One region of the Acerihabitans sp. TG2 genome, then DNA from elsewhere that is predicted to be linked to it. Evidence: predicted binding sites of a transcription regulator. Region 1 holds the regulator's gene; each other region holds the start of a gene.
The links. Region 1 encodes Fur, which represses iron uptake genes when iron is present. Its sites were predicted from a motif close to ATAATAATGAGAACNACTATCAA; they were not measured.

Region 2: the regulator Fur is predicted to act here: its motif matches at 1,708-1,730, upstream of gpmA (2,3-diphosphoglycerate-dependent phosphoglycerate mutase).
Region 3: the regulator Fur is predicted to act here: its motif matches at 1,546-1,568, upstream of SJI19_RS11520 (TonB-dependent siderophore receptor).
Region 4: the regulator Fur is predicted to act here: its motif matches at 1,928-1,950, upstream of SJI19_RS06805 (TonB-dependent siderophore receptor).

The regions. Positions count from the first base shown of each region.
Region 1 covers NZ_JAYGJO010000021.1:64,043-67,029, forward strand. The annotation lists gene glnS (glutamine--tRNA ligase) at 1-585, shown strand, start outside; partial or broken gene SJI19_RS17335 (RpiB/LacA/LacB family sugar-phosphate isomerase) at 668-943, shown strand; gene fur (ferric iron uptake transcriptional regulator) at 1,059-1,529, opposite strand; gene fldA (flavodoxin FldA) at 1,858-2,373, opposite strand; gene ybfE (LexA regulated protein) at 2,553-2,852, opposite strand.
Region 2 covers NZ_JAYGJO010000007.1:4,625-7,611, reverse strand. The annotation lists gene galK (galactokinase) at 1-533, shown strand, start outside; gene galM (galactose-1-epimerase) at 527-1,573, shown strand; gene gpmA (2,3-diphosphoglycerate-dependent phosphoglycerate mutase) at 1,754-2,506, shown strand; gene aroG (3-deoxy-7-phosphoheptulonate synthase AroG) at 2,657-2,987, opposite strand, start outside.
Region 3 covers NZ_JAYGJO010000011.1:2,235-5,221, reverse strand. The annotation lists gene SJI19_RS11530 (transporter substrate-binding domain-containing protein) at 1-202, opposite strand, end outside; partial or broken gene SJI19_RS11525 (cupin domain-containing protein) at 1,107-1,253, shown strand; gene SJI19_RS11520 (TonB-dependent siderophore receptor) at 1,603-2,987, shown strand, end outside.
Region 4 covers NZ_JAYGJO010000005.1:227,286-230,272, reverse strand. The annotation lists gene SJI19_RS06805 (TonB-dependent siderophore receptor) at 1-1,850, opposite strand, end outside; gene SJI19_RS06800 (hypothetical protein) at 2,134-2,547, opposite strand; gene SJI19_RS06795 (phosphoribosyltransferase) at 2,758-2,987, shown strand, end outside.

The DNA of each region.
Region 1 (2,987 bases):
CAAGAGTTGGTGACCATGCCGACCCATCCTAATAAACCTGAGATGGGCCACCGTGAGGTTGCGTTCAGCCGTGAGATTTATATCGATCGCGCGGACTTTCGTGAAGAGGCCAACAAGCAATACAAACGGCTGGTGTTGGGCAAAGAAGTGCGCCTGCGCAATGCCTACGTGATCAAAGCGGATCGGGTGGAGAAAGATGCCCAAGGTGAAATCACCACCCTTTATTGCAGTTATGATCCTGAGACCCTAAGCAAAGATCCGGCGGATGGCCGCAAGGTCAAGGGTGTGATCCATTGGGTATCGGTCACGCATGGGGTTGCAGCTGAGTTTCGGTTATACGATCGGCTGTTTAGCGATGCCAATCCTGCTGCGGCGGAGGATTTTCTTTCGACGCTGAATCCGCAATCGCTGGTGATTAAGCAAGGTTTTGTGGAAGCCAGCGTCTTAAACGCAGAAATAGGCCAGCCGTACCAGTTTGAGCGTGAAGGCTATTTCTGTGCTGATAGTCGTTATTTCACCAAGCAGACGCCGGTGTTCAACCGCACCGTCGGCCTGCGAGATACCTGGACGAAAACCGGCGCCTGATGGCTGGTTACCTTCGTGCTAATACCAACGCTGCCGAGGCAGCGTTTTTTATGTGCGCTGGTCATGGCGCGTAGCGCCTTTGGGTATTTTGATCTGTGGCACTGGGATCGGTATATCCATTACAGCCAATAAGTTACGCGGTATCCGGGCGGTAGTATGCCGCGAACCTTACTCGGCCCGGTTGTCGCGCCAGCATAACGATACCCATATTCTGGCATTTGGCGCGCGGGTGGTGGGCTGTGGGTTAGCAAAAATGATCGTGGATAGCGGGTTGACGGCAGGATTTGAAGGGAAGCGGCACCAGCGACGGATTGATCTTATAAGTCAAATCGAACGCGAAGAAGAGGGTAACAACTAACAAAACGCCGCCTGGTTGCTGGTTGCCTGGCGGACGTTGGGATGATTGGCGTAGCCTTTTAAGTAAACAAGTTAAGCAAACAAGTTAAGCAAACAGGGTTACGTTTGAAGACCTGTTACTCTTGGGTGCTATTTAGCACATCTTTATGATCGTGCAGAGTTTCGTCTTCACGGCAGTTGCCGTCTTCACAATGTCCGTAAAGATATAAACTGTGGTTAGTCAGTTTGATATTGTGTTTTTTGGCGATATCACGCTGGCGCGCCTCAATGAATTCATCACGGAATTCGATCACTTTGCCACAGTCCAGACAGATCAAATGATCATGATGATATTGCTGGGTTAATTCAAAAACGGATTTACCGCCTTCAAAGTTATGGCGGGTGACGATACCGGCGTCATCAAACTGATTCAGTACACGATACACCGTAGCCAAGCCAATTTCTTCACCCATATCAATGAGTTTTTTGTAGAGATCCTCCGCACTGACGTGATGGCATTCCGGAGCTTGCAACACTTCCAGAATCTTCAGTCTGGGAAGGGTGACTTTCAGGCCGGCCTTCTTCAATGCAATATTATTGTCAGTCATGCGGGTATAGTCCTGTTACTTTGAGAATCTGATTGTAGGCTAACATAGCCTATAACATCGGTCGGCCCGAAAAATATGACGTCACCTCATTATAAGACTGCCTGTCCAAAATGAAAACTACGCCTTGTTAACCACTATAGCCCGTTTTGTGGGGCACATTTTGCAACATTTTAATGAAAAAGGCGAAACTGCTGCACTATTGTACCGCTTTGTGAGCGAAAGCTAAAAATTTGTATCTATTCATTCGACAGGGAGAACCTATCGACAAGTAAGACTGGCCGCCACAATGGATGACGGCCGACGTATTTTGTCAGTGCCGGATGATCAATTAACCGAGTTTCAATTCCTGGCTAATATGTTTAACCCAGCCATCAACACGTTCGTTGGTCAGTTCAGGCTGGCGATCTTCATCAATGGCCAGTCCGATAAAATGAGTGTCGTCCGCCAGCCCCTTTGAGGCTTCGAAATGATAACCTGCAGTCGGCCAGTGACCGATGATAGTGGCACCGTTCGGTTCGATAATGTCGCGGATAGTGCCCATGGCATCACAAAAATACTCTGCATAGTCTTCCTGGTCACCACATCCGAACAGGGCGACGGTTTTACCGGAGAAGTCAATTTCCTCAAGTGTAGGGAAAAAATCATCCCAGTCACACTGTGCTTCACCGTAATACCAGGTAGGGATGCCCAACAACAGCGTATCGAACCTTGCCAGATCTTCCTTACTGCTTTTGGCAATGTCATGAACTTCAGCAACGTCAGGCCCAAGTTGCTTCTGGATCATTTTGGCAATATTTTCGGTATTGCCGGTGTCACTGCCAAAAAAAATGCCTACAGTTGCCATGAATTTGAAAACCTCTTAAATATTAAGGATATGTTCTGTAATAGGATCATTTAGGTTCCCGGGCAATGATAGCAGACCATATCAACAGGAGGAACTCGTTCTGCCAGGGTTTTGTTGCAAAATCCGTCTCTTTAGGCGCGCAGTACCGACAAAGCGCGTCGCCGCCGGGCGGTAGTCGGTTACTCTTCCCGCTCGGCCGCTGCCTGTTGCCGCTCCAGCTCGGCCAGTAAAATCAATTCAATCAGTTCACTGCGCGACAGATTTTGCCGACAGGCCAACTCATTTAACGCATCCACCGCCTGGGCGTTGATTTTTAGTTCGACCCGGCGCAGGCCACGTACTTTATCTCGTCGCAGCTGGTTACGCTTGTTGATGCGCAACTGTTCATCGCGGGACAGTGGGTTGGTCTTCGGGCGGCCCGGACGTCGCTCATCAATAAACAAATCCAGGGTGGTGCGGTCCGTTTGTTCTTTTGCCATAGGTCATGAAGGGATTGTGCATCAAAAAGCGGGCGGGCAATGGCCGCGACGGCAAACCTGCTGCTGGTTTCACCGTTGGGGAACGATCACCCGTTACGTTATTTTCCCCGACTTCAGGCCTGGAAAAATAAATAC
Region 2 (2,987 bases), on a different contig from region 1:
CGGTGGTGATTATCAATTCCAATGTGAAACGCGGCCTCGTGGACAGTGAGTACAACTCACGGCGCGAACAGTGCGAAACCGGCGCACGTTTTTTTACCGCCGAAAAACTTCGAGACGTGGAGCTTGGTCAGTTCCAAGCCGTAGAGGGCGAACTTGACCCGGCCGTCGCCAAACGGGTGCGCCATGTGCTGACGGAAAATGCCCGTACCTTGGCGGCGGCAGATGCACTTGCAGCTGGGGATTTAACGCTGATGGGCAGGCTAATGGCCGAGTCTCATGCCTCAATGCGTGATGATTTCGAGATTACCGTTCCCCCCATTGATACCCTGGTGGACATTGTTAAACGGGTTATCGGCGATAAGGGTGGCGTGCGAATGACCGGTGGCGGTTTTGGTGGCTGCGTAGTGGCATTAATGCCAACCAATCTGGTGGAAACGGTTCGTGCTGCGGTAGACAGCCAGTACCAACAGGCAACCGGTATCAAAGAGACCTTTTATGTCTGTCATGCATCTGAAGGAACCGCGATATGCTAAAAACGTATGAGTCCGGGATTGCTCCTGACGGCAACCCCTTTCACTGTGTCACCTTAGGCACCAATGAGGGTATGCAAGTTACGCTGATGGATTGGGGCGCCACCTGGCTATCCTGCCAGCTTCCCCTGACATCGGGCGAAAAACGCGAAGTCTTGCTAGGTTGCCCTACCCCGGCCGAATATATTAACCAGGTGGCCTATTTGGGCGCCACTGTCGGCCGTTACGCTAATCGCATTGCCAACGCCAGCCTGTCCCACAATGGACAGACCTGGCAACTTGCTGCTAACCAAGGTGCCCACCAACTCCATGGCGGGGCGGGCGGTTTCAATACCTGCCGTTGGGAGTTTGTTGAACACAGCACCCTGTCAGTGCTGTTCCGTTTGCGCTCATCCGAAGGCGATCAAGGATACCCGGGCAACCTTGTGGCTGAGGTCCGTTACACGCTTACCGAAGATAACCAGGTGGTGATCGAATACCACGCAACGGTGGATAAACCCTGTCCGGTTGGCCTAACCAACCACGCGTATTTTCATCTCGATGGCGCGAATAGCGATGTGCGCCAGCAGCGGCTGCAAATTTATGCCGCACAGTATCTGCCCGTGGACAGTGAAGGCATCCCCAGCGCGCCGCTAGCCGATGTAGAACATACCGGTATGGATTTCCGTCAACCTAAAACCATTGCCCAGGATTTTCTGCGCGATCGCGATCAGCAGCGCATGAAAGGTTATGATCATGGGTTCCTGCTCTACCCGACCTGTCGAGATGGCGAAAACCCGGCAGCACAGCTCTGGTCGGCGGACGGTAAGGTGTTGCTTAAGGTATTCACCTCCGCCCCCGCACTGCAGCTTTATACCGGCAATTTTCTGGCCGGCACGCCCGCACGCCAGGGAGGAGAATATCTCAACTACAGTGGTGTGGCGCTGGAAAGCGAGTTTTTGCCGGACAGTCCGAACCATCCGGAGTGGCCGCAGCCAGATTGTTGGTTGAAGCCTGGGACGGCTTATCAATCCGTAACCCGCTATCAGCTCATTGCACTTTAACCTTCCGGTTAACCCCGTTATCGTTCACGATGCGGGGTATTGCCCCTTAAGTCTGCCCCGTTTGGTGGGCTCTGGTCATTTATTTCACTCTGTTTGACCTTAGCGGTTGCTGCCCTGCCCGGGCAGGCAATATAATGATAAGAGTTCTTATAAAAATCTTAGACTTTAAGGAGTCAATCAATGGCTGTAACGAAACTGGTTCTGGTACGACACGGTGAAAGCCAGTGGAACAATGAAAATCGTTTCACCGGCTGGACGGACGTTGATCTGTCCGACAAAGGCCGTACCGAAGCGAAACAAGCGGGAAAGCAGCTGAAAGAAGAAGGGTTTGTCTTTGATTTCGCTTACACTTCCGTACTGAAACGCGCGATTCATACCTTATGGAACGTACTGGACGAATTAGATCAGGCTTGGCTGCCGGTAGAAAAATCCTGGCGCCTGAATGAGCGTCATTACGGGGCGCTGCAAGGCCTGAACAAATCTGAAACCGCAGAAAAATACGGTGATGAACAGGTTAAACAATGGCGTCGCGGTTTTGCCGTTACTCCACCCGAACTGACCCGAGAAGACGAGCGCTTTCCCGGCCATGACCCTCGGTATGCAACACTGACCGCTGAAGAACTGCCGACCACTGAAAGCCTGGCGCTGACTATTGAGCGCGTAACGCCTTATTGGAACGACACCATTCTGCCACGGATGAAAAAAGGCGAGCGTGTGATTATTGCCGCTCACGGTAACTCTATCCGCGCGCTGGTAAAATTCCTCGACAATATGAGTGAAGAGGAAATTCTCGAACTGAACATCCCTACCGGTGTACCTTTGGTATATGAGTTCGATGAAAATATGAAGCCTATCAAGCATTACTATTTGGGTAACGCTGCAGAGGTGGCCGCTAAAGCCGCCGCCGTAGCGAACCAGGGCAAGGCCAAGTAACCGCTCTATTCACTGCGCGGTTTTCACCCCGCCGCCGGTCAATGACCGGATCGTGCGGGGTAATCGTTTAACCCTCTAACGTCCCTGCTTGCCACCATGTTCCTGCGTGTCCAGAATGCCGTGTGAAGGGGCATATCTTATCCGTTTGTCTTAGACCGTTTTGGCCGCCTGTCGGTGACTTTCCCGTCTGGTGCGCACTGCCTGAGCCAATTGCTCGAGCATCACTTCAGTATCTTCCCAACCGATGCAAGCATCAGTGATACTTTTACCGTATACCAAGGGTTCACCGCTTTCTAAACTTTGCCCGCCTTCCACCAGATGACTTTCCACCATCACACCAATAATGCCGTTTTCACCGCTGGCCAACTGCCCGCACACGTCCTGAGCCACCTCCATCTGCCGTTTAAACTGCTTGCTGCTGTTGGCATGACTGAAATCGATCATCACCTGAGCCGGCAGATGGGCTTTAGCCAACCCTTCT
Region 3 (2,987 bases), on a different contig from region 1:
TAAGGGTTTTCGGGTCGGTAAAACCGAGGGGTTCGGTGGTGGAAAGCGTGCCGCACACCAGTTCGCCACGGGTTTTGATATCCGCCAGCTCATTAGCCGACGCCATCGTGGAAACAACAGACAGTATCAGCAATGAGCTCGCCATAACGCTGTCCTTGACGAATTTTCGTTGTACAGCAGGGCTGGTTACATTTCTGGCCACAGGTTAATCCTTCTGGTTATAAACAAGTGAGAAAGCCGTTCCTGTCAGTGCGGACAACTTTGTTAACAGCCAGTTAAACGCACGTTATTTTTCATAATGACATTATGATTTTGTTAAAGCATAAAAGATGCCAACCTGGTTCTTATATCAACAAAAATAATAAAATTTATTTAATTTCAATAAGATGCTATAAGACTTTCAACTAAACGCAGCCTGAAAGTGTTACGGGGATCAGGAATTTTACGACTGAAATTCGATGGGATGAAAAGTGCGCTGCACTGTTTCAGTGAGGGATGTTCCATGGTGGGGAAAAATCAGACACCGATCACACACTACCCTTTCGCTAAAATTAGGTTGGTGTCCATATAACCTTTTGGGTTAAGACGCAGACATGGATCTTGAGTTAAGCAATTTTGTATAGTCTTTTATTGTAGTAAAATCAGGGCAACCCCATTTCCGCATTACCCTGAGCCATCTTACTCAGGCTGCGGATTTTTGTGTCGTTAAGAGACATATGGGGGTTACTTCATAATCAAACCAACCTGACCCCAAATCTGACCACTAATTTTTCCCTATGCAGAGGGAAGATTTTTCACGCTATCTTATTCAATCTGAATCACATAAGGATTCGCAAAACGGCATGAAAACAAAAAATTGGCTCTTCTGCCTGGGATCGCCTTTGTCAGTAACTGGCTAATAAGTGAGCTAAACCTGAATTCACTTTCTGTCAAGACCACCAGAATGACCACCAATCGAAGTTGGTTATATAAAACTGGTTTGAGCGATCCTCGGCATGTGGTGATCGTTACTATGGTCATATTTACAAGGGCAGTGTTGATCCCATCCCCGTAATGGAACTTGTACCCGAGGAAATACCTAGCAGTCCGCTTTGTGCTGTGGTTTCAGCGCATCGTCGCCCCATGAACGCGGGGTTATTGAGCATGTGATCGTGGTGTCTGGAGAGTTGGAACTGGATATCGACGGCGTGTTGCACCGGTTGCCCAGCGGTGACGCCATCCGCTTTGCCGCTGATTGTCCGCATGCTTATTGAAATAGAACTTCCGAGCGGGTTCGCTTTCACAATCTGATTCATTATCCTGAACTGCCTGCCGGTTACCACCACCGCGAATTGATTCAAAAAAATTCGATTTGATATTCAAATAATTTGAATTTGTTTTTGAAAGACCGAACATTTCCCCTCAAAGGCGTTACAGGCTGCGGAAAACCTCGGTTTCAATCCTGATGCTATAACAAAGCATATTGGCTAATCGAAGAATAATGTTCAAAAAAAAATCTTGACATGACTTTACTGTTTGTAAATATATGTTAACTCCTGTTTGATAATAGTAATGTTTCTCAAAATCATTACCAATTACATACACTATCATTCAGGATTGAAGATGAAATATAACAAGATAGCCTCGGCGCTCGCCGTGATTCTGGCAGGAAAATTCGCTTACGCAGCAGATCAAACGATAGTGGTATCCGGTAACGTACTGGGGGATTCGAGTGCCGAAGAGGTGAAAACCTGGGTCGGTAGCCGGACCGTGATAAGCAATGACCAACTGCAGAAAAGCGCAAACCGCACGTTGGATGACGCGTTACAACGCGTTCCCGGTGTGAAGATTCAGGACGAAACAGGTACTGGCGTGTTGCCGCAGATCGCGGTTCGCGGCCTTTATGACAGTCGTAGCGGTCGCGCACAGATCCTTGAGGATGGTATTCCGCTGGCGTTAGCGCCATACGGTCAGGAAGGGATGTCGTTGTTCCCGGTTACGTTTTCTACCATCGACCGCATTGACGTAGTGCGCGGTGGGGCGGCGGTGCAGTATGGCCCGAATAACGTCGGCGGCGTGATCAACCTGATCAGTAAGCCTATCCCTGTGAAATGGGAAAATGAAATCGGTGAGCGCGCTACCTTCTATGGCAAAGGGCGAAATCTGTGGGATACCTATCTGCGGACCGGCGGCATGCTGAATGATGATTTCGGGCTGCAGGTGGAAGCCAACCATGTGAAAGGCAGTTCGTTCCGCGAGCACAGTGACAGTAAAGTACAGAACTTCCGCGTGCGCGGCCTGTGGAATATCAATGAAGACACCACGTTAAATCTTTCTTATCAGTACTATGACGCGCATGCCGATCTGGCCGGTGCGCTCTCCACTGCGGATTATCTGAGCGATCGCAATCAAAGCACTCGTCCGTACGATGATTATGACGGCCACACGAAGCGATACAGCGCGGTATACAACCAGCTGTTGGGATCGCTCGGTTTCATCGATTCGGCGGAATTTAACTGGATGTTCTTTGGTCATGACTCAGACCGTGATTTCCATGTGGGCATGAGTAAAAGTTCGGGGCAGAACTTCAACCCGGCGCTGCCTGCCGATATCGTGCAAAATTCGCCACGTAACTTCAAAGTATGGGGTACTGAGCCGCGCATTAGCCTGGATGTCGATGGTGACAACGTGAACCAACGATGGATCATCGGTGGTCGTTTTGTCAGCGAAAAAGTGGACTATCAGGTGCGTCAGCAGACGCTGGCGACGGGTGTAACGACGGTGACGCGCGACTGGAGCTTTGATGATAAAGCCTGGGCGGGTTATATCAGCAACGCCGTGAAATTGTTCGGCGATACCCTGACCATTACGCCGGGCATGCGCTACGAGAACGTCAGTGAAAAATATGTCGATAAAACGAGTGGTCAGCGTGCTTCTTCGCCGGATACACAGTGGCTGCCGGGGCTGACCGTTGGCTATCAGTTGGCACGAGAGTGGTTCCTGTATGC
Region 4 (2,987 bases), on a different contig from region 1:
CCCAACGTCACCTTCGGCAGCCCTATGCTTGTCAGTCGGTAATCACTCCAGATACTCGCCGTGTGATAAGGCACACCTTCGACTCGACTGCCCTGTTTCACCGGGTCATTATCTTTCGTCACACGGGCATCGGTATAAGCGTACGAGGTAATGACATTAAGATTCGAGGTCACTTCACTTTTTACTTCAAACTCCAGGCCACGGGAACGCACCTCTCCAGTCTGCACGTTATAGCTGCTGTCAACAGGATCCGTGGTAAGCGCGTTAGTTTGTGTGAGCTGGTAAACAGCCACGCTTAACATCGTTTTGCTTTGCGGCGGCTGAAAACGAATGCCCGCTTCGTATTGTTCACCTTCTGTCGGTTTGAAACTGTTGCCTTCCCGGTCAATCCCTGATGAGGGGTTAAATGACTGGCTATAGCTGACAAATGGCGCCAAGCCATGGTCTGCCAGATACACTGCGCCAATACGTCCCGTCGGTTTATGGTCGCTCTGGATCGTTTTTATCTGATTGGCATGTTGAGTTGTTCTGCTTTGCGACCAGTCATTACGACCACTGAGCAACAGCACCCACTTATTGTCCCAGGTGATTTGATCTTGTAGGTAAACCCCTAATTGATCGCTGGTCAGCCGCGATCCGCTGTCAGAAGCGCTAACCACAGGAATATTCCCGTACTGAATCTGTGTCAGATCGAGAGACGAACCCAACCCGATATAACGTGCAGAGTCATAGGTCTTATGATAATAATCAGTCCCCACCATGACCTGATGTTCCCAGTTACCCGAGCCCAACGTCCACGTCAGATTGCTGTCAGTGGTCAGGCCCGTTGAGTGCTCGTGGCGCTTACTGTAGTAACGTGTCAGCGTGTTACCGCGAATGGCATAGGCGTTCATATAATCAAAATCGCCCTCTGCGTCCATATAACGTAATGCGTGACTCATTTTCATCGTATCTGAAAACTGGTGAGTGAACAGATAACTAACGCTCTTCATCTCAGTGTTAAATTGATCAAAGTCCGGTTCCCCGACAAATTGGTCTCGCTGAATTTTTGTCCCGGGCGTTTTGCTATAGGTCGTCATGTTGTAATCCAGAGGAGTGGCAAATTTGGTTTTGATTTTTTGATAACTCGCCAGCAACGTCAGACTGGTGTCATCATTGGGTCGCCAGGTAAATGCCGGTGCCAGATACTGCTTATCATCGTTGATATAGTCCGTCTGAGTATCACTGTCGCGCAGTAGACCGGTTAAGCGATAAGAATATTTTCCCTCGTCATCGATTGGGCCTGAAAAATCGCCAGAGATCTGTTTACGGTCAAAACTACCGTATTCCAGATTAAGTTCATGCCATGGCATAGAGGTGGGTCGTTTGGTTACCGCATTAATTAAGCCACCGGGTGACAACTGCCCATATAACACCGAGGCAGCGCCTTTTATCATTTCCAGACGCTCAAATGCATAAGGATCGAGACCACCATCATAGACGCTGGCCTGCATTTTCATGCCGTCTTTTAATATGCCGCCCGTGCCGGAGCCAACGTTAAAACCACGGATAGTATAGTCATCGGCTAGGCGGCTAAACCCGTTTGGTTGTGCTATAAAACCGGGCGTATATTTAAACGCATCGGCAAAGGTGTCGGTCTGCCGAGCTTTCATTTCATCTGCCGTCACGACTGAAACGGACTGCGGCGTACGGATGATCGGTGTATCGGTTTTTGTCGCGCTAAGGTTTTTGGTCGCGACATACCCCTGAAGGTAGTCTGTGCTGTCTTCCGGGGCGACAGCTGTCACCGTGATGATCTCATCTGCGGTTTCAGCATGCGCAAGTGCACTTACCACGATAGCAGATGTCATCAGGAGAATTACAGGTTTAACCGAGGGTATAACCCTTGCGCATACAGGACGGAAATTCATCAATAACCCCAATAGAAATGATAATTAGTATCATTAATATTCTCATACTTATTGTTACATTTAAAGTGAATAAAGTCCCTGTAGATTCAATTGTTCAATGAAACAACCCTGCTAAAACAAGGGGTAGCGGCAGATTATTGAATGTTTACATGTGAACCTGAGAGTCTTTACGCCAATCTTTGAGAAACCAGCCCGAGGGCTGGTTTCTTGGCTTTTAAGGTATTCAGGATTCTTGAACCCCATCGACTTCCTCTATACATTTTACCCCCTCAGCAGTACGTACCCAGTGCGGCGCCCGTAGTTTCTCGGCGAAATACACCACCACGTCGAACACTAATCCGGCAAGAATGGGCTCCATCTCCAGCGATAATGTCCGTTGCAACAACAACCGCGCCAGCCAGGTTTTCACAATGGCCTGCCAGAACGGTGAAATCGGTGGTTGAATCGAAAGGAATGGAAAGGAATGGGCAGTAACGCATGAGTTTGAGTGGGGATAGTCGCTATAGGCAGCCTCCAGTGAGTAAACAAAAAAGCGCAGACCGCGCCATGTGTCGTCAGTGAAGGATTTCAGGAGGTCAATCCCAGCGCCTGATTTTGCAGGTGCAACGGTTTTACGCTCCAGTGAAATACGTTTCATCGAGTGTCCCCATCACCCCATTAGTGTTTTTAAAGCTCAAAAATGGAACTATAACTGAAGGGAAAAGCGGCATAACGGACTTTTTATGAGTTCATTAGGACTTCCTCATACTGTTATACTGCCGGACCGTTTACATTTAGGTGTTTAACAGTGGGATTAGTCATTCAGGGACATCAAGTCATTGTGGATCACTCTTGCCAGGACTGGCTGATGACGAACGCTGAGGGTAATCCGACGATTGAAAATATCGGCGATCTCCGGATCTATTCGGTTTTCAGGCGTCTGCGCTTATCTCGTAAGATGCAGCGTAACCGTCAGCAGCGTCAAGTAGGTGACAACTGCCCTTTGATTTATGCGCTTAAAGCAAAAGAAGGTCTTACGGCGGACATAACGAGCATAGTTAGGCTAAGTAAAAGCTTTGCTAGAATAGCCGAGAAAAT